DNA from 4 places in the Sporomusa intestinalis genome. Region 1 is predicted to be linked to each of the others. Evidence: riboswitches for the same ligand, from Rfam matches in the RefSeq annotation. Region 1 holds a riboswitch; each other region holds the start of a gene.

Region 1 (7,395 bases):
CCTGGAGACTGCCCCGGATAACCCGGCGGATTTGCCGCCGGCAGCAGGCAGCGACAGCGAGTATGCGGCTGAGCCTGCCAGCCCGCCTGATGCCTACGGCCGGCCCCTGGTGGTGCAGTTGAACTATCTGAAGGTGGACCAGGCCAGACCCCTCATCAGCGCCCTTGTGCCTGAGGAACAGATTAAAACCGATCCGGTACGCAACACGATGGTGATCATGAGCAGCCCGGATGTGTATGATCAGGTTAACTATCTGCTGTCCCAGATCGATACACCGCCCCAGCAGGTGATGTTCGAGGTGCAGGTCATTGAGATTAACCGTGATGATTTGTCCAATCTTGGTGTCGACTGGGGGGCATCATTTAAGCTGCCTGCCGCCCCTATTGTCTATGAGGACCTGCAATTTAGGATCGGCACCGGGAAATACGGGGTAAATCTCCAGGGGGTTGTCAATCACCTGCTTGAGAATAAAAAAGGCCGGCTGTTGGCCAGTCCGCGGATTGCGACCTTAGACGGGGTAACGGCCAAGATCCTGATTGGGGACAAGCTGGCGGTTGAAAGCCAGCAGCCGACGACAAGCAGCATCCCCATTATCTCCGTAATCTATGTGGATGTCGGCATTAAGCTGGAGGTAACGCCCACTGTCAACAAAGACGGCTTTATTACTACCCGCATTCAGCCGGAAGTGAGCAATAAAACCGATACCACGAAGAATGGCAATCCCAATATCCGCACCCGCCAGGCCGATGCGACCCTGAGGGTTAAGAGTGGTGTAACCATTGTGCTGGGCGGCCTGATTCAGCGCCAGGAGACCAGCGATACCTTCAAAGTGCCAATATTAGGGCAGCTGCCGCTGGTGGGAGGGCTGTTTCACTCCTCCTCCAAACAGGTGACGGAGACGGAACTGGTCATTATGCTGACGCCAAAGATAATTGATTAAATATAGTGGGAGGATCAAGATCATGAGGTACCTAGTACGGGCGAGCCGGTTGTTCCTGTTGGTATTATTTTTCTCTATACCGTTTGTTCAAACCGGTTTTGCCGCCCCTGGGCCGCAGCCTGTTATCGGCGTTGTCTTAATGCCGCCGGCCGTTCATTTGTATGGTCATGTCGCCCTGATAAACTGTTACGCCCCTGCCAATAGCTTCTATGCGGTGATTGATCTCCGTGATACCCCCGGCAAAAGCATTGTGATCCGGTCGGCCGAGCAAAGGCTGCAAAGTCTGCTGGAAACTGCTTTGGCAACAGGCAATCTTGTCTCGTTTGTGGGGCAGGGCGTTTTTGTCCAGTCGCCTCCCCGCGGCGGCACCTGGAATATGGAGGTCTATCAAATTGATGAAGTTACGGTATATAACAAGAAGTAACGTTGTGACAATACGATGAAAAAAAGTCTAGCAGTTATCCTGTTTTTATATTATTGCGTATGGTTTCCCTTGCCGGTTTCGGCAGTGCCGGCAGCGGACATTGCCAGCCGGTGGTCGCCGGTTATCTGCCAGGCCGATACCGGTAATGGCCTCACTGCGCAGCAGAATATATTTACACTGGTTAATTATGACCGCGACTGGCGGCTCAATAATAACTGGTATAATCTGCTGTTTTATCCCCTGGAGCGAGTTATGTATTATTCGGTGGTGGAAAGCGACAGCCATTACTTTATCGGCTATTACCAGTATTATCCGCGCCATACGGGCCGGGCCGAGCATGAGCATGATCTGACAGGGGTGCTGCTGGCGGTGGCCAAAACGCCTGATCAGACCGGGCGGCTTGATATGCTGCTGACCTACAGCAATAAGAAATGGCGGCCGTGGCCGGGCGCGAAGGTGCGCCTGGAAGGCCGGCACCCGGTACTGAATATCCGGCCCGGCAGCCATGAGATTACTGCTGCCGGCCGGAGCCGACGGGGGGGACCGGCGGCCGGTATCTATGAGATCCCGGCCAGTGACAAGCCGGCCGGGCCGATAAGCAAAGTACTGCCGGACGGGGCCCATGGCGGTTACCGGCTGGTGCCGCTGACCCAGTTGTGGGAGCGCCGTCAGGATATTGGCCAGGGCCGGGTCTTTGCCCGCTGGGGCGCGTTTGACAGTTATACTGAGGTTAAGGTTACCGTACCCTGGGTGTGGGAGTACCGCCAGCTCAACTGGCTGACAAAACCCGGCGAGCTGATCCAGTATTTCCAGGACCGGCGGGTCAGAGCCAGTAATTATCTGAGCAATCCGTATTAACCGGTCTAGAAGCAGTAAGCTGCCAATGCTGGCAGCCTGAGTCAGACAATTTTATAGTTGCCAGGTATAGGTGCCCTACGGGGCTTAATAGGGAAGTCCGGTGCAAAACCGGCACGGTCCCGCCACTGTAATGGGGAGCAAATCCAGGATATGCCACTGCGATGCGGACAACTGTCGTGGGAAGGTTTGGAGGCGCCATGAACCAGAAGTCAGGAGAACTGCCTATACAACGATCACCGGTGACCTGCGAGCGATGGGTAGGGGATTATGTGCGGCCGTCTGTTCCTGGTTTATAGCAGTAAGTTGCTGCTAAAACGAGGGTAAATGGATTTCCCATATAGTCAGCGCCCCTGGATGACTATATGAGAAATCCATTTTTTATTTGGCCGTATTTCACTGCGTACAGGTGCCCTGCAGAGGGTTTAATAGAGAAGTCCGGTTGAAGCCGGCGCGGTCCCGCCACTGTAACACGGAGTCAGCCCGCAGACGCCACTGGAGGAAATATTCCGGGAAGGCCGGGCTGATGATGAACTGGAGTCAGGAGAACTGCCTGTAAGGACGGTCTTCGCCAACCCTGCGAGCGACAGGGGAAGATCAGGCAAACGGTACGAAGGGAGGGTAAGAAGCAAGCAGCAGCTAAATCGGGCTACCATTCTCAGCAATTTTTTTGGAAAAGAGTAAGACATATGAGGAGAGATTTGCAGTGAAACAACGTAAATTGTCCAAACAAGCCCTGGCGATGGGGATCGCCTGTACCCTGGCCTTCAGCCTGACCCCGGACTACAGCGGCCTTGCCCAGGCGGCCGCAGCCGGCGGCGAGTCGTCACAGGCAACTGAGGACACTGTGAACGCCGCTGCCGGCTCCGCTCAGGAATACGCCCTGGAGGCGATTACGGTTGAGGCCAAACGCCCCGACTGGGAGGCCAAGCTGTCACCGGGAACGGTGACCATCATCCGGCCTGATGACTACAAAGGCGAGCAGAAGACGCTGCCTGACCTGCTAAAGGATGTTCCCGGCGTCCATGTGCGGGAGGTTAACGGCAAGGGCCAGTATACTACCGTCAGTGTCCGGGGCAGCACGGCGGCCCAGGTGGGCGTGTTTGTTGACGGGGTCTTGTTTAACCTGGGCGGCGATGCGGCCGCCGACATTTCTACCATCCCGGTCAAAAACGTGGAACGGATCGAGGTCTACCGCGGCTATATCCCGGCCCGGTTCGGCGGCACCTACATGGGCGGGGTCATCAATGTCGTCACCAAACGGCCCACCGCGGCCAATGTATCCGCCTCTGTGGGGCAACGGTCCTGGGGCGGCTATACCGGCAGCCTGCAGATTGATGCCCCGCTCGGCACCGGCAGCCTGATGGTGGGGATCAACAGGGACCAGAGTGACGGCGACTTCAGGTATAAGAACTTTGGCGTTAAGGATGCTTATGCAATTGAGAAGGAAAATTTTGATAAAAAAATGGCGGAAAGCCTTACCTGGATTAATAACAATTTGCAAAGCTATGGAATTATAGACACCGGCTTCTCGTCTATGGATGAATTAAAGGCGGCTTTTGTTACAGAAGAGTTTAACGCCAAGGCTATTAATCTGTTTGTGAATGACTGGGGCATGACGGCTCCGGATGCAACAGCTATGTGGGAAGAAATGAAAGAAAAAACCTATCTGGGTAGAGAGGAAAAGATTAAAAATGATTTTTATAAGCAGAAAGGTATTTTTGATGAAAATCGCTGGCGCCGCAATAACGACTACAAAAATACCGATGCCATTATCAAATGGCAGGACGACCACTGGACAGCCAAAGGCACCTGGAAAAAGGTTGACCGCCACCTGCCCTGGGGCTTGTGGACAGGCAACTATGGCTACGGTAATCCGAATAGCTACCTGGACTTAGATAATTTTGGTTACATGGGGGCGAAAAGGCAGGAGCTTACGGCCAAGGAATTACTCCTGGGGCGCAGGGACACTGCCGGTAAGCTGGAATGGGGCTGGGCGGTTAACTATCTGGATCAGAATAAGGATTACCGCAACGAAAGTTATGATCCCATAATACACGATAATGCCTCTTACCCCTATTTCAAACAGCCGCTCGCTATTTGGAGCAGTTACGATTCCCGCCGGGCTGGCGGAGCCATTGACGGCAGCTATAAGGTTAGTGACCGCCATCTGCTGGAATTCCTGGTCAATTGGTCGAAGGAAAAAATGGATATTGATGGTTCGCGATTGATTACTGATAACGATAGCGGGAATGTTGCACTTACTGACGCCCGCCTGCGTTTCCGCAACTATTTTGAACAGACACTGTTCAATATTCAATTGCAGGATACCATTACCTTAAATAAAGCAGAGGATTTCTGGTTTACCCCCAGTGTGCGTTACAATTCCTCGACCGTGTTAGGCCGCAGTACGCGATTGATAGAGAAAGATCCCAACCACCTATATTTCAACCATACAGATGAACAAAAAGACAGCAAAGTAACCTGGCAAGCGGCTTTGAAGAAGAAAGTCCATGATAACCTAACCTTACGTTCCACAGTGGGGACATATTACCGTTTGCTAAACCTCTATGAAATAGCCGGTGACGGCGCCGGTATTATTCCCAGACCGATAGGCAGCAAGGATTACGAGAAAGGCTTAGTATCTGCTTTCCCTTTGCCGGAAGAAGGTACCCAGTGGGATGTGAGCGCCATCTGGGATGATCGTATTCTGGGAGCCGATGCCGATATCCAATTGACCTATTTTGGGCGGAAATCAGAGAACATGCTGCAACTGTACCGCTTCGGTTTTGATTATTGGTCTTATAGCAATGCTGCCAGAGGCTGGGTAAATGGGACTGAACTGCAGACCAATCTCAGTTGGGACAAGTGGGATATGAACCTGGCCGCAACGTATACGCATGTTAATGCGCAACGCAAGTACAATAATCCGACAGGGACCGGGGACACTTATTATGATATGCCGATGACCTATACCCCCGAATGGGAGGGCTCGCTGCGCCTCACCTACCGGCCTGATCAAAAGACAGGCATTTTTACGGAATTTAAATATGTGGACCAAATGTTTGTCGGTGAGGGTTGGGAGAAAAAACAAACCTCGCTGACTACCGTCGGCTTGGGGGTAAAGCATAAATTTGACCAGGACCTCCTAGTAACGGTAGGGGTCAATGACCTGTTTGACAAAGGCCCGGATCTGACATATGTGAAATCAGGTCTGGACTACGATGGCAACCCGAATACATGGCCGTCAACAATTACCCACCCGTTAAATCCGGATCATCCGACCCAGGGGCGCACTTATTATGTAACCTTGCAGTACAAATATTAAAGACCGGAATTCGGTTAAGGAGGTGATGCCCTGATGACAAACAAAGCCAGTCCTGGCAGAGTGGAGGTGATGAGCGGCAGTAAGCCGGCAGTAGTTCTAACCCAGCAGACTAAAACAAAAATGGAAAAGAGGGATTAAACGCATGAAACTGAAAGCAGGTTTTCTGAAACGGGTACTCTTAACGGCGATGACGCTGTCCATTATCGGCAGCGCGGCCGTCCAGGCCGCGCCGGAGAATTTATTCGGCTATACGGTTGTCAATTCCGGTTACTCCCAAGGCCTGGCCGGCGCCATCAGCGGCGAGCGGACCGGCAACCCGACCACCTTTACCTCCAGCACCAAGGTTACCGGTCTAAACGGTGATCCGGCGCTCTTTAACTTCTTCCAGGGCAATGAAAGCCGGCTGGTGCTGCGCCAGTACAATTATACGCCTGTAGCACCGCCGAACCGAATCATTGATCCCTTTGCCGCCAGCTGGAACCCGCTTGTATCGCCAAGCTGGAGTAATGTGGCTAATCTGCATGCAGTGGCTACTAGAGGTAATTATTTGTATGCCACCGGCTATGATCTGGGAAGAATTGCTGTTGTAGATATGACTGATGGATATGCGGAAATAAATAGCTATCAGTTCCCGACGGCTTGGCCGAGCATTCCCGTACCGGCTGGCGCTTCGGTTCATGGAGAGGGCCTGGCAGTTGTTGGCAATAACCTATATGCCTTGTTTACCATCAATCCCGACGGCGGCTATGAGGTCTACTCCGACAGCATTGTAGCAAAATTCTCGATTTTACCAAATGGTAATCTGAATTATGTAAACTATATAACTGTCGGCAAAAATGCCTTCACCCTGGATCACTATAACAACAAACTCTATGTCTGCGCCGTAGGCGGCATGCAGAATGCCGGCTTCGCCAATCCCGACACCCGTCTGGATATCATCGACCTGGCTACCTTCACCAAGACCACCGTTACCAAAACCGGCGGCATGATCGGCGACTTCCGCGACATTACCATCGTTGACGCCAACACCGCCTATGTATTCCTGGGCAACTACAATGCATCGTTTGCCAACATGCTCGGCAATGTCTACCGCACTACCGTTGCCAACCTCACTTCCCCCTCGACCTGGACCAATGTCAGCACCATTAATTCCCCCGGCTACCTCTGGGGCATCTATGGCGACAGCACCCGTTTCTGGTTCGTTAAGGGCAACCAGATCGACATCTATCCCGGCCTGCCTGCCAGCACGTCTGACACGGCTACCAGAACCTTCACCCCGACCCAGCTCGGTTATAGCGGCGGCAACCTGAACTCGGCCATCATTCTGGCCCCGGATCTGACCTCGCGGGCCGGTGCAACGCTCCAAGCGGCCGGTGTTGCTAAATCCTTCGCCGCCCATTCCGTTCTGGCCCAGCAAGCCCGCAAGGCTGCTGAAAAGAAAACAGGCCTGAAAATTGTCAACGGCCAAAGAATTCTTAGCTTTGATTAATTCTGCCTGCTGGCGGCCATAGCCAGACTAACAGAAAAGTAAGAGAACAGGGGGGCTGGACAGCGCGTGTGTCCAGGCCCCTTGTTCTCTGGAAACAGGGGGACAGGGTTTTGTTTTGATAATTTGTTAACAATAATTTTACCTGTCCCTAACACTTATGTTTACAGGCTGATCTATAATAAAAGCAATTACAAAGAAAGGCCTGTGATAACTATGGCGATTTGGCAGGTTACCCTGGAATCCAGAGAAGCTGAGCAGCATCGGAAATGGTTGAAACGCAGAGGCTTTATTTCGGCAAACTATTTTTCGGCGAACGGGTTTTCGCTGGACAAAATGCGGCAGCTGGCCCAGGCCGGCAA
Region 2 (7,395 bases), 2.1 Mb from region 1:
GATATTATTTTTCCGATAGTGATATATGCTATTATTACTATAGAATTATTTTTAGAATTATTTTTAAGGTGGTTAAAAATGGATATCACAAAACGCATTATTGAACTACGTGAATTAAAAGGGTATAGTACGAATAAACTCGCGGCTATAGCAGGACTGTCACAGGGTTTTGTAAGGCAGATTGAGTTAGGTGAAAAACAGCCTACCGTTGATTCTATGAGTAAAATATGTGCTGGCTTAGGAATAAGTTTAAGTGAATTCTTTTCTGATGATGATACGGAAATACCAATAGATATCAAGCAATTAGTAACCATTGCTAAAACTCTCACTCCCGGCCAGAGAGAGGCTTTGCAATTGTTTCTGGAGCGAATGAAAAATGATATCCAGTAATTTTTTCTACCTTCCCGTTTCCGAGGGAATAATAAGTAAAAAATAGGTTCAGGCTGCATAACCGGCTTTATAGAGTCGGTTTTTTAGGTTTATAAGCCGGAACATTAAAAGGTACACCGCAGGTTGATGGCCGGTGTACCTTTTTTAGTCTACCAGCAGTTAAAAAATAATTTCTGTGGACATAAGAACGACGATACCCTAAAGGGTATCGTCCCAAAGGACTTGGCCCAAGCCAAGTCTTTTCTTATCCTGATAGACAGTCATGTCGTTATAACGGCACCATCAAAGAATATAAAATGCTATTTTTCAGGATAGAAAGGTTAACTTTCCGGTTTTATGATAGTATTTCTCATATGGAAAAAATACCAGGTTGTGACGCTATTTTCATCCAGCCTGTGCCCGTTAGGGCCTGATCGTTTCTTTAGGTTCGCAAATTAAGTTTCAGGCGATTTTGCCGTTTTCGATCAGCCTAAAGATTTTGCCGGCAATAGCAGCATCATCCCGTGGTTCAGCCAATAGCGGCTCAATCTGCCGCCACACCCCGTCCGGGTTGATTGCCAGCGCCCTGGTGTTCAGCCACTGCCCGTCGGCAGCGATTGTTCCTTTTAATTTACCCTGCAGCGAGAGCCGTTCTTCATATTCCTGTTTGAGTGCGGCCGCTACCCGCGTTTTATCAACATAGGTCAGATCATCTGATTTGAATACAGCCAGCATACCGGCCCGGATAACGGCATCGCCCTCGCTTTTATTGATCATGCCCTTTTCAATGGCCGTATAGAGCAAGCTGTTGTACTCAGCAAAATAACGGAAGTCGTCCCGGTACAGCGCCGCTTCCACGCTGAACAGCATGTAGTCATAACCGGTAAGCGGCCTGGCCGGTGTCTGGTCGTCACCCCAGTAGAGCTGCGAATTTTTTACGAACAGCTTTTCCGGGTTGAACTTGGCGGCATCGGCCTTAATCACGGCAAAATAGCCGTTCTGGAGCGATACGCCGCCCAGGCTGTCTGTTCCGGCGTATTCATTGTGAAACACCAGACGGATGTCTTTATCCCCGCCGGCTAAGAGGTCCTGCAGCGCGCTGACCGCACTGTCGACCACTTTGAGAGTGGTTGACAGCTGGCCGATGGTCAGCAGGCTGGAAATGCTATTGGCAAGACTTAAAAAAGACTGAAAATAGTCTTTGTTGACATAGGCCAGTAAGGCGGCACTAATCGACACCCGGCCGCCGCGATAAGGCACCAGGTTGGTCAGGGAGTAATTCAGCTCCACGCCATGTCCCAGCGAGCTTTCATCCAGGTTAAGCGCCAGCGGACCGGCCACGCTGGGCAGCTGCTGGGCCGCATTGGCGCCGAATTGCAAACCGACCACAGAGGAAACCACTGGCACAACCTTGCGAAACAGCTTCCGGTCATCCTTAAGGAACATTTCCGCCAGGCGCAGGCGAAAATAGTGTTGTCCCTCCTGGAACACAATCCTTTCCACATCCGCTGTTACCGGTGTAAAGACATAATGCTTGGCTTCTTTCACAAACAACCGGGAAAACCAGTCGATCAGACTCATGCTGTTCCTCTCCTTTTTGCCTCATGGCAATGTTTTTCAACGAGAACGTCCTCATCAGAAAAACTTGGCTTGAGTCAAGCCCTTTAGGACGCCACCCATTAGGGTCTAGTCGTTCATATGCCCACAGAAAAATTTTTTAACTTCTGGCAGAATGACAAAAACACTCTCCTGCAAGGAAAGTGTTTGCGTGTTTACGCTGCCGTAATCCCCGCCCTGTCGCTCGCAGGTACAAATGGCGATTGCCGGGCAGGCAGTTCTCCTGACTCCGGTTCATCGCTCGCCTGCGCCTTCCCAAGCGATTGCTCAGTGGCACTTGCAGGCTTGCTCCCCGTTACAGTGGCGGGACCGTGCCGGTATTGCACCGGACTTCTCTATTAAGCCCCGAAGGGCACCTATCCCCACATTATGCTGTTAATGGTGTATATGGGATAAATTAGCACAAAAATTCTCTTGCCCTTAGTATAGATCAGGCCAAACACATTTGTAAATAGATGATTGAGGATTTATTGGTTACAGCCACCGTCAGGCGTATACTCTGACACATTTATTCGCTGTGTTTGTCTCACTGCCTGGCGGTAGCATATTTCTTTACCAAACATAATATGTAATAGATAACAAGCAGAGGGTGGGATTAGATTTATGCTATTCTGGTTGATTTTGGCAGCGATCATATTTTTTCTGTTATCCCATTTTTGGGTGCTGTTATTAGCCTTACTCTTTTTCTGGTTTATTTAGCCGCTGTTGTCGCCTTCTTAGAAGCTGGTACCAGGCCCCAACCTATAAGCCCTGCCGCAATTAGACTAACTAACTGCGGCAGGGCTTTTTTTATCCTGATAGACACTCATGCCATTACGCTGGCACCAGCAAAGAATGAAAAATGTATTTTTCAGGATAGAAAGGTTAGTTTTCCCTGGATAAGGGCAACCCGGCTTCCGCTTTCGCCCCAGCTCGGCCCAAGCCGTGTTTTCTTTGACTGAAGCGGCAAGCAGCTTTTCAGACTTCCATAATGATAGGCAGAATCATGGGTCGCCGGCGGGTGCGTTCATATAAATATTTGCCCAGGGTATCGCGAACATTAGACTTAATTGTGGCCCATTCGGTAATATTATTGAGTTCGCATTTATCCAGGGCCTGTTTAACCCGCTCCTTGGCATCCTCCATCAGCTGCTCGGATTCACGGACATAGACAAAACCGCGGGATACAATGTCCGGGCCGGCAGCTACCTGACCGCGCTGCTTATCCATAGTGACAACAATGATAAGTATCCCGTCCTGCGACAGTTGGCGGCGGTCCCGGAGGACGATATTCCCCACATCGCCGACCCCCAGGCCGTCCACCAGGACATTGCCTGAGGTTACCTTGCCGGTTATAGCGCCCTTGTCCGCGGTAAATTCCAGGACCTGGCCGTTTTCGGCAACAAAAATATTTTCCTTGGCCATGCCTAAAGACTGGGCCAGTTTAGAATGCTTAATCAGATGCCGGTATTCGCCATGTACGGGGATAAAGAATTTCGGCCGCAGCAGATTATGCATCAGCTTAAGCTCCTCCTGGCTGGCATGGCCGGATACGTGGATGCCTGAGGTGGATTCATAAACAACCTCGGCGCCCTGGCGGAATAAATAATCAATCGTCCGTGACACCAGCTTCTCGTTGCCCGGTATTGGCGTAGCCGAGATAATTACAGTATCACCGGGAATAATTTCAACTTTCTTATGATCCGACATGGCCATCCGGGTGAGGGCCGACATGGGTTCCCCTTGACTGCCTGTTGTTAAAATAACGATGCTGGATGAGGGATAGTTGTTAATTTCGTCAATATCAATAATAACGCCCTCGGGAACATTTAAATAACCAAGTTCTAAGGCGATCGTAACAACGTTCACCATACTCCGGCCCAGGATGGCCACCCGGCGCCGGTACTTGCAGGCTGTGTCAATAGCCTGTTGAATCCGGTGAATATTGGATGAAAAAGAGGCAATAATAATTCGTTCCCGCGCATTGCGAAAGGCATCATCAAAGGTAACGCCCACTGATTTCTCACTTGGCGTATAGCCGGGCCGCTCGGCGTTCGTACTGTCTGCCAGCAGCACCAGCACCCCCTGGTCGCCTAATTCGGCAAATTTGTGAAAATCAGTGACTTTACCGTCAACCGGTGTTTGATCAAGTTTAAAATCTCCCGTATGGACTATGACACCTACAGGCGTTTTAATGGATAAAGCTACCGCATCGGCGATGCTATGGCTTACCCGGATAAAGCCAATGGAAAAATGGCCGATTTGGATCTGGTCCCCGGATTTTACGGCATGCAGATTGCTGGCCGGAACATTGTTTTCCTTCAGGCGTCCCTCTAAAATCCCCAGGGTCAGGCGAGTTCCGTATACGGGAACACTCAGCTGTTTTAACACATACGGCAATGCCCCAATGTGGTCTTCATGCCCATGGGTTAAAACAATAGCCTTGACTAACTCACGGTTGTCCAACAGATAGCTGATGTCGGGAATGACCAGATCAATGCCCAGCATGTCATCTTCCGGAAACATTAACCCTGAATCAACTACAATGATTTCATCACCATAACGGATTACCGTCATATTCTTGCCAATTTCCCCCATCCCGCCCAGAGGGATAATCTGTACTTTGCCTGGTTGTCGCGCCAAAAAAACATACACCTCCAAAAATATTAATCAATCAAGTTGTAACTGCCCGTTCATTAAGCCCATCACTAGAAACCGGCCGTCCTGTCCACTTGTGAATAATTATAACCTATTTAGTATTCGCTGACAACAAGTGGTCTACTCGCTCTTAAATATTATATGCAAAACCTGCCTCTACATACAAAAAACCGGTAGCTTGCGCTACCGGTAACCGTTAACTAATTTAACACGCCTAATGATTGCATAATCTTTGTCAGCTGGGCCGTTTCACCGGCAGTGGGCGGTACTAACGGCAGTCTTACCGGGCCGGCCTTGATACCGATCAGGTTAACCGCCTCTTTAATCGGAATAGGATTGGTGGTGACAAATATCACCCGGAAGAAAGGCAGGAGTTCCAGATGCAGGTCCTTAGCCTTGACCATATCTCCGGCAAAAAAGGCGTTTACCATGGCCTGCATACGACTGCCGACAATATGGGCGGCCACACTGATAACCCCCTGCCCCCCCACAGCCAGCACCGGCAGGGTTAGAGCATCATCACCGCTGTATACGAAAAAGTCCTTAGGGGTAATACGGATAATTTCCGAAACCTGCTCCAAACTGCCGCTGGCTTCTTTAACGGCGGCAATATTCTCCAGCTCCGCCAGCCGGGCGATCGTGTCCGGCAGGATGTTAGAGCTTGTGCGCCCCGGCACATTATATACAATCAGCGGTAAGGCTGTAGACTCGGCAATCGCCCGGAAATGCTGAAACAACCCCTCCTGGGGCGGTTTGTTGTAATAGGGAGCAACGACCATAGCCCCATGGACGCCGGTTTGCTCGGCGATTTTGGTCAGTTCAACAGAGTCTCTAGTATCATTCGTACCGGTGCCGGCAATGACTGTGGCCCTGTCGCCCACAGCCTCAAGCACCGCCGTATAGAGTTTAACCTTCTCCTCTTTGGTCAGGGTTGCCGCTTCACCGGTGCTGCCGGTGACGACGAGACCGTCTGAACCATTGTTTACAAGGTATTGAGCCAATTTAACAGCTTCACCATAATTAACACTGCCATCATTGTTAAACGGGGTTACCATTGCAGTTAAAATCCGCCCGAAATGCCTCATCAAACTCTCTCCTTATTAATTTGATAAACCAAACTTCTCATGAAGTGATTTAACCGCTGCCCCAACATCGTTTTGCGGCACCAGCGCCGAGATGGAGGTATGAGAGTCTACTGTCTGAAGAATAGCGATTTTGTTATTTGTCAATGCTTCAATAAAACTTGCCATCACCCCGGGCACCTCACGCATGCCGCCGCCCACAACCGATACTTTGGCACAGTTCTCCAAAACTTCAATATGATAGCCTTGCTGCTCTAGTTGTTCTGCCGCCTTATCCATATGATCGGCATTAATGGTAAACATAATTTGGCCGGGATGGACGTTGATCAAATCAACACTGATATCACTGTCAGCAAGTGTTTTAAATACTTTATAACTGGTATCACCTGCCATTGTTTCCGCAAGCTGAACCTTTATCTGCACCAGATTGGTCAGATAGGTTACTCCTGTTGCCACCCGGTCGATCACAACCGCGTTACTCGCATCCTCTCTGGCAATATTGGTAATTAAGGTCCCCGGGGCATCAGAAAAGGTTGATTTCACCACAAGCGGAATATTCTTCTGCATAGCAATCTCCACCGCCCGGGGATGAATGACCTTGGCCCCCTGGTGAGCCAGCTGACACACCTCGGCGTAGCTTATGCATTCAAGAATCCTGGCATTATCAACAATTCTCGGATCAGCCGTCATAATGCCGTCAACATCTGTATATATTTCCACAAGCTCGGCGTTCAGCGCCGCCCCGAGAACGGAAGCGGTCGTGTCACTGCCCCCCCGCCCTAAAGTGGTAAATTCGCCTTCATTGGTCATGCCCTGGAAACCACAGACAACAGGCACTTTGCCCTGCCGCAGGAGGCAAATGATACGGGCCGGGTCACTTTTTAGAATCCTGGCATTATTAAAGTTTGCGTCAGTTACAATACCGGCATTCCCGCCTGTCAGCATCACGGCATCCATGCCGGCGGCCTGCAGGGTTCCAGCCATGACGACAGCTGAAATCATCTCCCCGCAGTACATAATCTGATCAAGCTCACGGGCCGCAATCTGTTTACAGGCTGATTGAGCAATGCCGATCAGGGTGTCTGTTGCATAGGGAGCGCCCTTGCGGCCCATGGCCGATACGACTACCACCGGGCTGAGGCCTTGCTCACGGGCCTGCTGTACTTTATGCAAAACCAGTTCCCGCACTTCGGGTGACGCAACCGATGTCCCCCCGAATTTCTGGACGATTATCCGCATTTTTTTACACCTCAAATTAAATTATGCTCAACCATGTACTCAGCAATCTGCACAGCGTTTAAGGCTGCCCCTTTCCGGATCTGATCGCCTACTACCCACATATTTAATCCGTGCGGCACAGTTTTGTCGGCCCGTATCCGGCCCACAAACACTTCATTTTTGTCAGAGGTGTATACAGGCATCGGATAGATCATTTCTGCCGGATCATCCTGGACTATCACCCCGGGGAAGCCGGCCAGCAATTCCTTGGCTTCCTTAGGCGACAGCGGTCCGTCAAGTTCGATGTTGACTGATTCCGAATGACTGCGGTATACCGGTACCCGTACGGTTGTCGCCGTGATGCCGATGGTATAGTCATTCAGGATTTTATGGGTTTCATGGACCATTTTCATCTCTTCCTTGGTGTAATCCCCGTCGACAAATACGTCAATCTGCGGCAGCAGGTTAAAGG
Region 3 (7,395 bases), 2.7 Mb from region 1:
CGGGTATGTAACAGTTACCCAGCAGGATATTGTGAACTACTATCAGTCAGGGCAGGACCTGCCGGAAAAGGCCTTGTTCCTACTGTTTGAAGACGGGCGGCGGGATACGGCTATTTTTGCCCAGAAGATCCTGGAAGACCTGAATTTTAAAGCAACCATGCTGACTTATCCGGAGAATTTTAATAAGAAAGATACAAAATTCCTGCTGCCGGCCGACCTGGCCGAGCTGGAAAAAACAACCTTCTGGGAAATGGGCACAAATGGCTACCGGCTCGCCTTTATCAATGTATTTGACCGTTATGACAACTACCTGGGAGAACTTTCCCCCCTGGAGCACGCTGCGGTGGCACCCTATTTAGGGCGCAGCTACAATCATTATTTAATGGACTATATCCGGAACGAATATGGGATTCCCCAGGAGAGCTACAACCGGATGAAAGCCCGGCTGGCGTTCGATTATGAAGCCCTGCGCGACAGTTATACCAAGTCCCTTGGCTATGTGCCGGGAACCTATGTATTAATGCACTCCAATACCGGCAGTTTCGGCAATAACGACCAGGTAAGCGCCGTGAATGAGTACTGGATGAAAGCGCTGTTTGCCATGAACTTTAACCGGGAAGGGTTCAGCTTTAACCAGAGAAACAGCAGCATCTATGACTTAACGCGGATGCAGCCCCAGGCGTACTGGCACACCAATCATTTACTGATGCGTATTAAGTATGACACGAATCAGGAAATGACATTTGTTACCGGCGATGCCGCCAAGCATAAAGCCTGGGAAACGCGGCAGGGTGCGCTTGAGATTCAGGAGGAAGCAATCATTTTGACATCCCTGCCGCAAGCTAACGGGCTGCTGCGTTTGCAGAACAGCGATGATTTTAAAGATCTGAAGCTTTCCGTAAAACTCCGGGGCAATAAACTGGGACTGCAAAAGATCTATCTCCGGGCTGATGATAACCTGAACAGATTTTTAGCTGTATACCTGCTGAACAATATTCTTTATGTTACGGAAAAAAATAACGGGGCCGAACAGGAATTATTCCGGTTAGACCTGGATACACACGATGGCAAAGAGGTCTTGTCCATGCCGGAAGATAAGAAGGCGGCCGAGCTGCGGGAACTGGAGACGTTGCTAAAATATGCCGGTTCGGCGGCCGAGGTAAAGCTGTATACAGAGCGCTTACGGGCGAAAAAGCTGGAAGCGGTCCCCGGCGTGGCGGCGGGAGCGGCAGCCTACAAGCCTGACCTCAGTGTCCATGCCCGGGGCGACCGGCTGTTGTCCCTGTCACTTAAGGGTGACAGGCTTAGTATCCAGATTGATGATAAAGACGCGGTGCAGGCACTGACGGTAGCCGTAACCGGGGCGGGCGCCGTGTATCTTGAGGCGGCCTGGGGCGGTTATGGCTGGAGTCAGAGAAATCTGGCCGATGATGTGTATGACGGCGTTTTTGAGCAGCTCACAATTACCGGGAATACCGGGGCTGACAGGGAAAAAATTTTGTTTGACAGCAGGCTGCAGGGAGTGGCGGCGGTTAAGCTGGCAGTCAGACAACTGTGGACCGGCCTGATAAACTGGTTTATTGTAAACTTATAGGCAAAGGGGAAGTGTGTAAATGAACGGCAATGGTTGGACAATCGGCAAGGCCATGGTACTGGCAGCCGTCTTTGTTTCCCTGATTGGCTGTAATGGCCAGTCGGCCGGCAACCAAACCCTGACAGAATCAGCCAGGCGCTCGGCCTGGCTAACCTACTGGGATTTGGCGGCAGGCGCAAAAGACCTGGCGAGAATCGGCAAAAAGCTGGACCAGCTCTCTTATTTTGGAGCCTACTTTGCTGAAGACGATACGCTGTTCCTGCCCCCGGCGCTGAGGGACCAAAAAAATGAGCTGGCAGCGAAACAACCGGGCTATGAAACCTATCTTACTTTTGTCAATGACAAGCAAAACGCCGATGGATCGATGGTGATGAAAGACACGGAGGTTCTCCGCCGGGTGCTGGCCGACGAGGCCGCGATGGAAAAACATATTGCTGAGATTGTCGCCCTGACCTTGCAGGCCGGCTTTGACGGCATTGAGATTGATTATGAAAGAATATGGAAAGAGGAAGAAGTCGGCCGGTTATTTTTAACCTTTGCCGATAAACTATATGCCAAAGCCCGGCAAAATGACTTGAAGCTGAGGCTGGTGCTGGAGCCGGGGACACCGTTTGCCGCCGCCGCTTTTCCCCCGGGGCCCGAATATGTGGTTATGGCTTATAATCTTTATGGCGTGCACAGCGGACCAGGGCCAAAGGCCGATAAGGCGTTTATCCAAAAGACAGCGGCCCGCATGCAGGCTTTACCTGGGGAAAAATCGCTGGCCTTGTCCACCGGCGGCTGCCTGTGGAGCGATAACGGGGAAAAGCGCTTTCTGACGGAAGCAGAGGCCAAAACCCTGGCCGCGGTTTACGAGGCGGAGCCCGTTAGGGACGGCGAAAGCCAGTGCCTGGTGTATTCTTATCAGGATAACGGCATTGCCTACCAGGTATGGTATGCTGATGTGAAAACATTAAATTACTGGCTTGCCGTTGCCCGGGAACAGGGGATAAATAATATCAGCCTGTGGCGTTTGGGGGGGAATGTGGCGGTTAATAAACTTAAATAAAACCCTGCGGCGGCGCAAAAGGCCTGCCGGCGATTTGGCCGGCAGGCCTTTTGGTCAGTAACCAGGCTAAAAAGCCGCCGGTTGGATTCCGGCAGCTGGCTTACGACGGATAAGCAACCTGAAAAGAGATTTGGTTGATATAGGCGTTTGTATCCTGGGTCAGCCAATGATTCTGCAGGGGGAGCAGATAGATATTGCTCATAATTGTCAGTCGGTTAAGCGCAATGAATTCCATAATTTTTTTATATACGGTTGGCGCCTCTTGATAATAGGTCCCCCGGAAGCGCATTGTCAGATATAAGCCGGCCGGGCGGACGAAGCAGTGCTTTTTGGCGGCATTATGGGCAACCGGTGTGAAATACTGGATGGTTTTATTAAATTTCCCGGCCAGAAACTCATCTTTAGCAATAATCCAGCCGGTGGTAAATTCTTTGAAGTGCTTTTTGGAGACGGCGGTTTGATTGTGCCTTGACAGAATTCTGATCCGTTCCCGCACAGCCATTCCTTCTGTTAACAATTCGCTGACAAATAAGGTTTTTTCCGGCTGATAGTTCAGTTGAATTTGATCAAACAGGGTTTTGCGGATTTTCGCTATTGTTTTCAATGACAACTGTAAACTGCTTTTAATCTTGGCCGTTTCTTCGATCAGCTTATCGCATTCTTTTTCTTTGTCCAGCAGCAACTGCTCGAAATTTTCCAGGCTGCGATGCTGGAGATAATTTTTGATAGCCTGGATAGGAATATTTAGCTTACGCATATTGAGAATAATTTCCAGTATGAGGTATTGCGAAACAGAATAATAGCGATAGCCGTGCTGGTTTACAAAGGCCGGGGCCAGTAATTCATTTTTGTCATAATACAATAATGTTTGCTTGGGAATACCGTAGAGCGCAGCCAGCTCGCCGGCGGTGATGTAATTCTCTTTGTCATTTGCCATATTCCCTTTTCTCCTATCTCAATAATGGAACGCCTGACTTAGTGCGCGGCAAAAGCGGTACAGCCAATTAATATTGTAATCATTATTATTGATAAATCAGGGCCTGTCAAGTGTATAAAAGGCTTGACTATACAACCGGTATATAGTTTACCTTAGAAGTTAAAATACGCTGCTATGCAGATTAATTAAATAATGGGAAGACAGGTGCCGAAAGGCTTAATAGATAAATCGGTGCAACGCCGATGCGGTCCCGCCACTGTAACGGGGAGCGATGCCACAACATGTCACTGAAGGTCAGTTTGGGAAGACGTGGCTGAGCAATGAACCGGAGCCAGGAGAACTGCCTGTTTTTATTACCGCAGCCTACGAGTGATAGGACGGGTAAAGATACTGACAAGTGGTTATTTGCCATGTCTTTTGTGTGCGCAAATCAGACCGGCGCAGTGCTTAAAAACCTTTCCCCCGCGCGGGGGAAAGGTTTTTTTATATAGATAACATGAGCAGAGTAAGGGGTTTTGTTGATGAAAAAAAATGTGTCCCGGAAAAAAGCGATGAGTCTGGCAATTATTTCGGCCCTGACACTTGCGGCCGGCCTGGGGCCTGGCACGGCCCAGGCCGAAGCGGTGAAAACCTATTTTCTCGATGAGGTAGTTATTACAGCGACGCGGACACCGGTAAAGGAGTTTGATGCCAATGCCAATATTACGGTAATCACGAGCAAAGAGATTGCAAGAAATCATTATGCCAATCTGTCGGAGGCCTTGCGGGAAGTACCTGGCGTTATTATCAACAACTACAGCTTAGCCGGGTATTATGGCAGTAATGGCATGAAAATTAACGGTGCCGACGAGGTTGTGGTGTTAATTGACGGCGTTAAAGTGAATTCAGCCGGGGCCAAGTTTTCGCCATCGATGTTTGCCAACCTGGATACTATTGACCGTATTGAGGTGCTGAAGGGTTCTGCTTCTACTTTGTACGGATCTGACGCCAAAGGCGGGGTTATCAATATCATCACCAAAAAAATTGAGGGCAACAGCTCGCAAGTAAAGCTGGAAAGCGGCAGCTACAAGGGCGAGAATTATTCGTTTATGCACGAAGAACGGCAGGGGGACTGGGGCTGGCGGGTGATTTCCAAGAAATCGCTGCTCGGCGATTTTAAAGATGGCCGCGGCCTTACGGTACCGGCCGCTTTGAATGCCGATATGACAGGCATCAAACTCACCAAAGAATTCGGCGGGAAATCGGATCTGATCTTTTCTTATGATACCTATAAGGCCGATTACAAATTTCAATCCCTGTGGGACAGCCGGTTTAAAACAGGGACAACCGATAATTACAATGGCCGGGTGATTTATAATACCCGGTTGGACGAGAACACGACCAATCAATTCGCAGTCGGCATAAATAGGTACGATGATTTGTATCAACTGGACAGCGGCGATTTTTACGCAACCAAGGTTAAGACCGTAAGGATTTCCGATCAGGTTACCAAAAACTTTGCCGACACGCATCTGGTGACGACCGGTTTTGAATTTGCCGAAGATAAGGTAATTTCCTTTAACGGGATAAAATTAACGAACCGGGCCCTGTATCTGCAGGATGAATGGAATATTACCGGCCAGTGGAAATTAACCGGCGGCGTCCGTTATGACAATAACTCCGGCTTTGGCAGCCATACTACCCCCAGTATCAATCTGGGCTATAAATTCAGCGATAAAACCAATATGTACCTGGGCCGCAGCGAATACTTTATTCCGCCGTCGCCGTCGCATTTATACAATACCACCTACGGCAATCCCAACATTAAGCCGGAAACAGGCCATACGTCCGAAATCGGCATTAACCACCGCCTTGATGATACCTTTGTGGCCTCGGCCCATATTTTTAAACGGAATTCTAAAGACCGGATCGGCTATGTTTATCCCCGGTATGCCAATGTCGGCGATGAGAAGGCCGACGGCTGGGATATTCAGCTGCGCAAGCAATTTTCCAGCGCCATGAGTGCTTTTGTCGGCTATACCCATACCAATGTGGACGCAACCCAACAAAGAGCGGCCAATGTGGACGGCTATGTTCCTAAAGGTGCCTGGAATGTCGGCACTGATTACAGTGCCGGCAAATTAGACATTTCGCTTGTCGGCAAAGGCATTATCGACAGGCCAGGTCCCCAAACCGCTGACGCCGTGGATGATTTTTTCCCGGCCAACACCTACTGGGTCTGGGATATCGGGGTCAATTACCAGGCCAGCAAAGCCGTCAAAGCCTTCGTAAAAGTGAATAATATCTTTGATAGATTTTATGCAGAGCACTCCAATGCCCGTTATAACTGGAGCGCAACCCCGGCTGGACAATGGTGGAGCGCCCCGGGGCGGAATATCCGCGTCGGTATGGAGTATACATTCTAAGCTATTGACTGTATGACCGCTATATAGAGTAGAATGGAAAAAAACTACATTTGAAATGAGGTAAAGACATGCTTACTGAAAAAAAACATCCTGCTTATGAGCTGCCCTCTGATCCCCATGCACAATCACGCTATGAAAGTGCAAAGAAACACGCTCAGTGGGCGAAAGCCGCAGGGAAACCGTCCGGGGAAATTCATGCGATTTTTCGTAAGGTAATGGACTTCGACCCCAAAAACTTGCCAGACATTCCTGCTGACGCGGCCCACAAGAAATATCGCTCTGCCCTGATACAGGCCCAAAAAGCGATAGAGGACGGCAAGACGGCGCAAGAGGCGCATAACCTCTTCCGCAATATTGTCAATGCGCAGGCCGGCGGTCAGGGGCATTAGCGGCAATGACCGAAAAAACCACCCGGGTACGGGTGGTTTTTTCGGTTCTAGCTGGTAAAAGTGGGGAGGCTGAAAAATGGGTAACATTTTATTTTTAACAAACATTGACCGCCAACTTTATTTATGGCGCCAGGCCGAGAAAATGCTGGCGCAGCAACGGCCGGCGGTCCCGGGCAGCAGTAAAATGATTCAGGAGTCGACACCCTGGGGCGACGAATGGCAAAGCCGGCTGGCGGCTGCCGCTATCGTTATCTGCCGCTGGATGGGAACCGGTCTGGATTGCCGGTTTTTGCAAAATGCAGCGGCATTTATGCGGCAAAATAAGATCAGGCACCTTTTTTTAGTGGAAGATGCCGGTGATGACATAATTCAATATGGCATTACCCCAAGGCAGGAATTGCTGCTGCGCCGCTATTTTGCCTATGGTGGCGTTGACAATCTTTATCACTGCCTGCTGTGGCTGAACTGTGAATTTTTCGGAGCCGCCTATCCTTGCCAGGAGCCCTGTTTATTGCCCTGGCATGGTATTTATCATCCGCAGGCCCAGGCAGTATATCAGGATTTCCAGCAATATAAACAGGACTTTTGCCAGGCGGGGCGGCCGACTATTGGCCTGGTTTTTTACCGGGATGAATGGATTTTAGGTGATTTGGCCTATCACAAGGCAATCATTCAGGCAATAGAAAAAAGCAACATGAATGCAGTCCTTGTCTTCACCAACGGCCAGCCTAATCCGGAAGTCAATGCCCCCGGTGCCCAGGCGGCGTTCGAGAAATATTTTTATGAAGACGGCCGGGTTGTGATCGATGTATTAATAAACTGTATAAAGTTTTCTTTGACTACGACCCAGGCTTTAGAGCTGGCGGCGATCCAACGGTTAAATGTGCCGCTGCTACAGGCTTATACCCTGTTTAGCTCTTATCAGGACTGGGAGCGAAGCAGCGAAGGCATGACGCCGGTGGAGATTTCGGTAAGCGTGAGTTTGCCGGAATTTGACGGCATTATTCATTCCGTACCAATTG
Region 4 (7,395 bases), 1.8 Mb from region 1:
GATACGCCTCTACCGTATAAACATATACATTTTTGTAGCCTGCATCCTGCAGTTTTTGCTGCAGAGCAGGATAGGTTGCCGTTGCCGGATGGAGTCCGCCGTGACCCAGCAGCAGAACAGCTTCATTCTTTTTCAGTTTCGGGTATTGGGTTTCCAATGCTTTGGCTACGGCCAGATAATCATCAGTGGTGTCTTCCTGTCCCATATAGTAAAGCAGCGGTCTGCCGATTGCAATCTTCTCAAAGGCCTTAGCCGCCTTGGCATGAGCCACCACGCCATTAATCAGCTCATATTCCTCACCAGCGGTAACTTGCATAGGTTGGACAATAACCTCAGTAAAACCTTCGGCTTTGAGGCGGTCAAGCGCCTGTTTCTCAGTATCAATCTGGATACCGTCCCGTTCGGCTAATCTTTTGATAATAATCCGGGAGCTAAATGCCCGGCGCACTTCATAATCAGGGAATTCAGCCCGTATTTTGTTTTCAACCGCTTCAATAGTTGTTTTCAACGTGTCGTGGTAGGTTGTACCAAAACTTACCACCAGAATGGCCTTCTTGCCTGCAGGGGCCGGTGCAGCCGCAGCCAGCGACGGGATCAGGCTGACACAGCCAAATACAGCCAGCATGCAAATCGTGGTAAACAAAGAAAAAATCTTTTTCATAAATAGAACAACTCCTTTAAATTTTTACAAAGCCAATGGCTGGAGAAAATCCTCCCCAATTCTGTTTATTGCCCCATAGGCAGCCTCCTCGCCGAAATAAAATTATTTATTATGAAAGTAGAACTGTAAAAAGGAAGGTCTGCAAGAGACCCGCGCCAATGCGCAATTCAAAAAGGAGCGTTGAGAAGAATGTCATTAAATTAAAACTCCCAACCGTTAAAGTTGGGAGTAATAAACAGTAGCTTTATAAAAAAACTCCTGGGTGTTAACCAGGAGCGAACTAAGCCAGCTACGCTATTGTTACAAGCGTCTACTGTAATCCCCTCCCCATGCCTCGTGGGTAACAAACGGCGATTGTCAAATAGGCAGTTCTCCTGACTCCGGATCATCACTCACTTAAACCTTCCCAAACAAAATGCTCAGTGGTATATCTTAAGCTTGTTCCCCGTTACAGTGGCGGGACCGCGCCGGCATCGAACCGGACTTCCCTATTAAGCCTTTAGGCACCTATTTCAAACCTATGAAGTTGTCCTCTGGAAATTAGCATAACATCTCAAGAAATGATTGTCAATCCTTAAAAAAGGATTGCCCTGAATTATCACTCTATTCTTAATTTATTGCTTCCCCACTGCGTCCTGCAATGTATCGGTCTGCCCGCCACGCCCAACGCAGCCCTCACTTAATATCAAGCGACTTATAATAAAGGCGCTTGCTTTCATACATGCGTTTATCGGCTTCCTGAACCAGGCAGTCCATACTGACTTCACTGCTCCCGGCGGCACCAATACTGATACTGAGGGTCAGGTCGGCATAAGGGTTAGCTGTAATGCCCGGTTTCCACCACTTGCTATTGCGGAGGATCCGCTTAATAATAATCTGTGCTTCCTGGATAGAAACCCCTGGCAGCAGGACAACAATCTCATCACCGCCATAACGGAATGCCCGGTCGTCGCTGCTGATACTGTTTTTCACAACCTGAGCCGCAGCCTTAATCAGCATATCACCGGCCACATGCCCGTAATTGTCATTGATAAGCTTCAGGCCGTTGATATCAATCATCAACAGCGTAACCGGCTGTCCTGCGGCCTGCCGGCACTGCTCTGCATAAAAACGGTCAAAGGAATGGCGGTTCAATAAGCCGGTCAAATTATCATACTCAGCCAGATATTGTACTTCCTCGAGCAGCCGGGCATTTCTGATCGCAATCGCAGTCTGGCCGGCCAAGGTCTCCAGCAGCTCCAGCCGTTCCTGCGAATCCTCGCCTGCAGTGTTTCTTTCAATATATAAGATCCCCAATAGATCACATCTGTAAATAAGTGGAACATAATATTTTTCCAGCCCATTCTTTTCATCAGCAGCCATGACGGTCCGCAAAGTATTATAAACCTGGCTGGCCGCTTCACGGTAATCCTGCCGGCAGGCAGCCGGTTCACTGCGGCGGTAGGCTTGCGTATGCACGGCGGGGATATTGTCGTTATTTTCGTTTAATAACTGAATTTCCGCCTTGTTAACAGCCATCGTCTGTTTTATAATCTGCAGGATACCTTCTATAACCTCGGCCATACTTAACGCTGAGGTGATAATCTGGGCTGCCTGATACAAAGCGGCCTGCCTTTCCCGGGCTGCCTGCAGGCTGCGAACCACTTTCTCCCGCTTAGTCACATCAATTGTGACCAGAACAGTGCCGATAAACCTGCCGCTGCCATCAGTCACTCGGGAATACCGGTTTTCTATAAACCGCCCGTTCCGGCCCATCAGGCGATACCATTCGTTCATTTTTCCAGACCGCAACTGTTCCAGCTTGTCTGCCAGCATGGCGCGCCGGTGTGGGGGATAACTGTCTAAAAAGTTTTTGCCTGTTAAAGTACCTGCAGGCAGCTGCCGCAGCTGCTCCGCATAAGCATTGCAGAATACCACTGTATTGTTTTTATTCAAACAAATAACGCCTAAATTTGCTATATTCTCCAGGTAAAGGCCTACACTGCCGGCAGATAAAAGCGGCGGCTGCTGTTCCTGGCCCGCTGCCTCGCCGGTACTCGTCCGGCTGGCAGCAAAGCTCTCCGGTTCTAATGTCGAAAAAGCATTTACCAGGACCCCGTCAAACTGACTGCCAGCCCCCCGCTCCAGTTCGTCCATAGCTTCGTCCCAGCTTCTTAGCTGCTGATAATTCTGGATTGTTGTCATAACGTCAACAGCTTCAGCAACATGAATGATTCTGGCCGCCAGGGGAATTTCCAGGGCCTTGAGCTTATGGGGATAGCCACTGCCATCATAACGCTCGTGATGATGCAGTACCCCGGCAGTAAGCGCCCGCAGTTCTTGGGACCGCAGCAGCATCTGGCTGCCATAGACCGGATGGCGCTCCATTTCGCTGCGGTCATAGGGATCATAAGTACCCTGTTTGTATAAGACCTTGATCGGCACGTTTATTTTACCAATATCATGCAGCAGAGCCGCTGCGCCGATGTTTACAATCTCAGTATCCTGACAGCCAACTGCCCGGGCCAGCATCACAGCATAACAGGCCACCCTTGCGGAATGATTAAATACAAAATTAAACTGATGGGACAGGATCGACAAATAAAAATTAAAATCCTCCCGTTGTCCCCACTCTTCATAAACGCACTGCAACATGCCTTTGTCCTGGGTGGTAAAGTCCATCTTCGTGCACACCGCCTTTATGGTTAGCTGTATTTATAAGGCCTACCTGATGTTTCCACTTCAGTACATTGATAAAACAGGCAGCACAGCTTTGAATAAGCTGGCGGCTTGTTATTTTTCCAAATAAAAAACTCCCGCTGCTTAAGCCGGGAGTAGTAAAAACAGTATGCCAAATTAAAGCTCCTGGTACACGTAGACCAGGAGCGAATTCAAGCGACGCCGCGAGCCTGTAACCCAGCGTCTACTGTAATCCCCTCCCCATACCTCGTGGGTAAAAAAACGGTGATTGTCAGCTAGGCAGTTCTCCTGGCTCCGGATCGTAGCTTGCTTAAACCTTCCCAAGACTGATATCCCAGTGGTATATCTTAAGCTTGCTCCCCGTTACAGTGGCGGGACCGCGCCGGTTTTTCACCGGACTTCCCTATTAAGCCCCGTTAGGGCACCCAACTCGCCGTATTTAATTAGTTAATTTTAGTATAAGCTTTCCCGTAAATTGTGTCAACAACTTAGTATATTGCCGTAATGGCTGCTAATTTATTCTTATTGCCGTACAGCAATGCTGTTGCTAATTGACAATTACTACAAAACAATTTATATTTAACTTAATGACTTGAATCATGAAGATTCAATTATTCCGGTATGAAACCCAAGGATAAACACCCTTGGACTTCATGCTTTTTTTACATTATCACAAAATTCAGCCATGTCGGTAATGCCTGGAACTGCCAAGGCTTTTGCGGGCATCCTCAAGAGATTTGCACCAACAGGTCTTTTTACAAATTTTACATAGCAGGAAGGATGACAACCATGTGCAACACCAAGTTTTGGACTGAGGCCTGGCAGGAAGCGCGTGAGAGTTCCCATCAGGCTCCAAGTTATGGCAATAAACAAGGCTGGCAGCAGTTTTGGAATGATTTTGCCGAGCAGCATGCCCTGCGCAACCGCCAAAGCCGGCCGATATATAACGCAATTATTGACGGCTTAGTTGACGACGGCGTGATAACCCCGGCCAGCACAGTGCTTGACATTGGCTGCGGGGCCGGTACTTTTACCTTGCCGCTGGCCGCCAGGGCCAAACAGGTAACCGGTCTGGATACAGCCGCGCAAATGCTGTCTGTCCTGCAGTCTGAGGCGAATCACGACAGAATTTCGGACCGGATTACCCCCCTCCAGGCCGACTGGCTGGACCTGCCGGCCGAACCCGCTTATGATGTGGTGTTTGCCGCCAATACCACCGCTATTAACGACTATGACAGCTTAATGAAAATGAATGAGCTGTCCCGGGGCACTTGCTGCCTGATCGGCTTTGCCGGTACATATCATATCAAAGTGCGGACACTGTTATGGGAGCACCTGATCGGCACTCCGCCGGAGCAGACGGCATTTGATATCCAGTACCCGTTTAATATCCTGTATCAGGACCGGTATCTGCCTAATATTAAATTCTACAGCTACCGCCAGCGCTACCGGGAGACACTGGCTTTCATGATCGAATACTATACCAGCTACTTCAAGCTGTTTGGTCTGGACGGGCCGGAAACATCAGTAAAGATCACTGAATTCCTGGCGAACCGGGCGGTTGAGGATTACTGCACCGAACTGATTAACTCCACCATCGGCGTACTGTGGTGGCGGGCTGACCGCAAAGCCACAATACTGGAATAACAGACTCACCTCACTCACTTGCAGGCAGTGGCACCATTGCAAACAACCCGGCACTCAGCCGGGTTGTTTTTTTACAGGAATAATACCTGCCGGTGACAAGGCTACCAGGTCTTGCCTTGCACAAGCTCGGTTACCCTAGCAATGGCTTCTTTGATAGACACCACCAGCGGCCGGCTTTCAAGGCCAACAATATCAAAATGGCTTTGATTTACAGGCACCAATACCTTATGCGCGTCACAAGAGGCGATTACTTCGGCAATCTTGGGGGTGATCTCCCCCATTAAGGAATTAGGAATTATAATACCAATCGGACCTACCACAATGTTCGCCTTGCGTATGGAAACAACCACGGCATTTTCACCGGTAGCCCCCCGCATCGCTCCGGCCCGTACCATATTATTGGTCGCCAGTGCATTGGTCCCCAGGGCAATAATATCTGCTTTTTGTCCCAGCTGTGATGTAAGCTGCGTCACCAGCTGCACACCAAGCCCCCCGCCCATACCATCGATAACTGCAATTACCATACAGACCCTACCACCTTCCACAAAAATGGACGATTGAATGTTTAATTCGGCAATAAATTGAAAATTCCTTTCGTTTTGACCGCGAGCCAATACTTGCTAAAAATAAATCAACCATCAAGACAACTGCGGCCAGCAGAGCCTTCATGGCTGTTATATAAAATCCCTAGTAAATATAAAGATTATAGCAATCCCAGATCCTGTCGCATTCTACGACAAAAGATAGTTTCAACTATCTTTAACACCTTGAATTGTACCAAAATTCACTAACCCTGTCAATTAATTATGCAAAATATCTGCAATATTTGTAAATTAAGAGCATTTAGTGTTTGACACTTTTATTTAAATAACTGATAATATAGGTAATTTGCACAAGTTCAAAATAAGGTCTGAAGCCTTAATTTAATCCGTAAATTCCAAGTAAAATCGACGCTGCATTGCAGACATTGCCTGGGAGGTAGATAAAATGACTGACCGACCTGCAGATTTTCAGAAGGCTATCGAATTCCACGGCCATTGCTGCCCGGGGCTTACCATTGGTTATCTTGCCGCCAAAGCTGCCCTTGCGCGGCTTAATGGAACCCGGGCCGCTGACGAAGAGCTTGTTGCCATTGTTGAGTCTGACGGCTGTGGTATTGACGCAGTACAAGTCCTGCTGGGCTGTACCATCGGCAAAGGCAATCTGATTTACAAAGATCATGGCAAGCAGGCCTATACGATTGGCAACCGTCAGACAGGCAAAGCCGTACGGGTTGCCGTGACCGGTGAGATCAGCCCATTATCCCCGGAACAGGACCGCCTTAAAAACGCCGTGTTCAGCGGCAAGGCCACAGCCGAGCAGGAGTCTGCCTGGCAAAAAATTCAGGAGGAACGGATCGCCCGGCTGCTGGCTACCCCTGTGGCAGACCTGTTTAAAATTACCGATGTCGAGCTTTCGCTGCCGCCGGAAGCCAAAATCTTTAACTCTGTCATCTGTGCGTATTGTGGTGAAAAAGTTATGGAAGCCCGGGCCCGCTTGCGCGATGGCAAAATTGCCTGTTTAGCCTGTACCGAAGAATACAGCCGGGGATGGTAAACGTGTATAATGCGCAGTTTTGGGACAAGGCCTGGCAGGACAGCAGTAAAAAAGCCGGGCGGCGGCGGCCTGACCCCAAGCTTTGGCAAGAATACTGGAGCTACTACTCCAGCCGCTATGCTGCTCATAACGAAGCAAACAAAGAGGTGCACCAGGGAATTATTGACGGCTTAGTTACCCAGGGCGCAATTAAGCCCGGCTACAGCCTGGTGGACATTGGCTGCGGCCCCGGCACCTACGCCTTGCCCCTGGCAGCTTATGGTGTCAAGGTGACAGGCCTGGACACCGCCAGTGGTATGCTTGAGGCACTGACCACGCAGGCAATCAGCAGCGGCGTGCAGGAAAATATCACGCCCTTGCTGGCCGACTGGCAGGATATTGCGCCCGAGCCGGCCTATGACATAGCCTTTGCGGCCAAAAGTCCGGCCATTAATAACTATGACAGTTTGATGAAGATGACGAAAGTGGCCCGCAGAGCCTGCTGCCTGATCGGCTTTGCCGGCAAGCATGACCTGGTTCTGCGCCGGCTATTATGGGAAAACCTCTTACAGGAACCGGCACCGGGACCATCGTTTGATATCATTTATCCGCTTAACATTCTGTATCAGGAAGGTTACCGCCCCAACCTGACCTTCACTACTTACGGGCAAACCAATCAGGAACCGCTTGCCTATCTCATTGACCATTACACAAAATATTTTGCCGTAATGGGTGTAACCGGCCCCGACACGGAAAGCACCATCCGTAAACTGTTAGCAAGCATCGCTGTTGACGGCTATTGTGCCGATACCGCAGAAACTACGGTGGGGATT

What was found. A riboswitch is a leader RNA that binds a small molecule or an ion and turns the genes downstream of it on or off. The one in region 1 is predicted to bind cobalamin.
Region 2: linked by a shared signal. The riboswitch ahead of ACZ481_RS11705 (hypothetical protein) and the one ahead of ACZ481_RS21390 (TonB-dependent receptor) in region 1 are both predicted to bind cobalamin.
Region 3: linked by a shared signal. The riboswitch ahead of ACZ481_RS08375 (TonB-dependent receptor plug domain-containing protein) and the one ahead of ACZ481_RS21390 (TonB-dependent receptor) in region 1 are both predicted to bind cobalamin.
Region 4: linked by a shared signal. The riboswitch ahead of ACZ481_RS03955 (diguanylate cyclase domain-containing protein) and the one ahead of ACZ481_RS21390 (TonB-dependent receptor) in region 1 are both predicted to bind cobalamin.

Annotation. Positions count from the first base shown of each region.
Region 1 is NZ_AP042390.1:4,588,072-4,595,466, reverse strand. It holds gene ACZ481_RS21405 (type II secretion system protein GspD) at 1-940, shown strand, start outside; gene ACZ481_RS21400 (hypothetical protein) at 963-1,364, shown strand; gene ACZ481_RS21395 (hypothetical protein) at 1,380-2,222, shown strand; cobalamin riboswitch at 2,274-2,462, shown strand; cobalamin riboswitch at 2,610-2,790, shown strand; gene ACZ481_RS21390 (TonB-dependent receptor) at 2,962-5,547, shown strand; gene ACZ481_RS21385 (hypothetical protein) at 5,690-7,036, shown strand; gene ACZ481_RS21380 (hypothetical protein) at 7,250-7,395, shown strand, end outside.
Region 2 is NZ_AP042390.1:2,501,090-2,508,484, reverse strand. It holds gene ACZ481_RS11710 (helix-turn-helix domain-containing protein) at 79-390, shown strand; gene ACZ481_RS11705 (hypothetical protein) at 832-1,950, opposite strand; cobalamin riboswitch at 2,183-2,362, opposite strand; gene ACZ481_RS11700 (ribonuclease J) at 2,944-4,563, opposite strand; gene dapA (4-hydroxy-tetrahydrodipicolinate synthase) at 4,824-5,708, opposite strand; gene dapG (aspartate kinase) at 5,724-6,944, opposite strand; gene ACZ481_RS11685 (aspartate-semialdehyde dehydrogenase) at 6,956-7,395, opposite strand, start outside.
Region 3 is NZ_AP042390.1:1,856,880-1,864,274, forward strand. It holds gene ACZ481_RS08360 (glycoside hydrolase) at 1-1,594, shown strand, start outside; gene ACZ481_RS08365 (glycosyl hydrolase family 18 protein) at 1,614-2,642, shown strand; gene ACZ481_RS08370 (MerR family transcriptional regulator) at 2,743-3,579, opposite strand; cobalamin riboswitch at 3,765-3,941, shown strand; gene ACZ481_RS08375 (TonB-dependent receptor plug domain-containing protein) at 4,101-5,984, shown strand; gene ACZ481_RS08380 (hypothetical protein) at 6,053-6,373, shown strand; gene cobN (cobaltochelatase subunit CobN) at 6,450-7,395, shown strand, end outside.
Region 4 is NZ_AP042390.1:842,420-849,814, reverse strand. It holds gene ACZ481_RS03960 (sirohydrochlorin cobaltochelatase) at 1-661, opposite strand, end outside; cobalamin riboswitch at 1,009-1,187, opposite strand; gene ACZ481_RS03955 (diguanylate cyclase domain-containing protein) at 1,337-3,295, opposite strand; cobalamin riboswitch at 3,602-3,784, opposite strand; gene ACZ481_RS03950 (class I SAM-dependent methyltransferase) at 4,130-4,987, shown strand; gene ACZ481_RS03945 (DUF3842 family protein) at 5,089-5,511, opposite strand; gene ACZ481_RS03940 (FmdE family protein) at 5,975-6,583, shown strand; gene ACZ481_RS03935 (SAM-dependent methyltransferase) at 6,577-7,395, shown strand, end outside.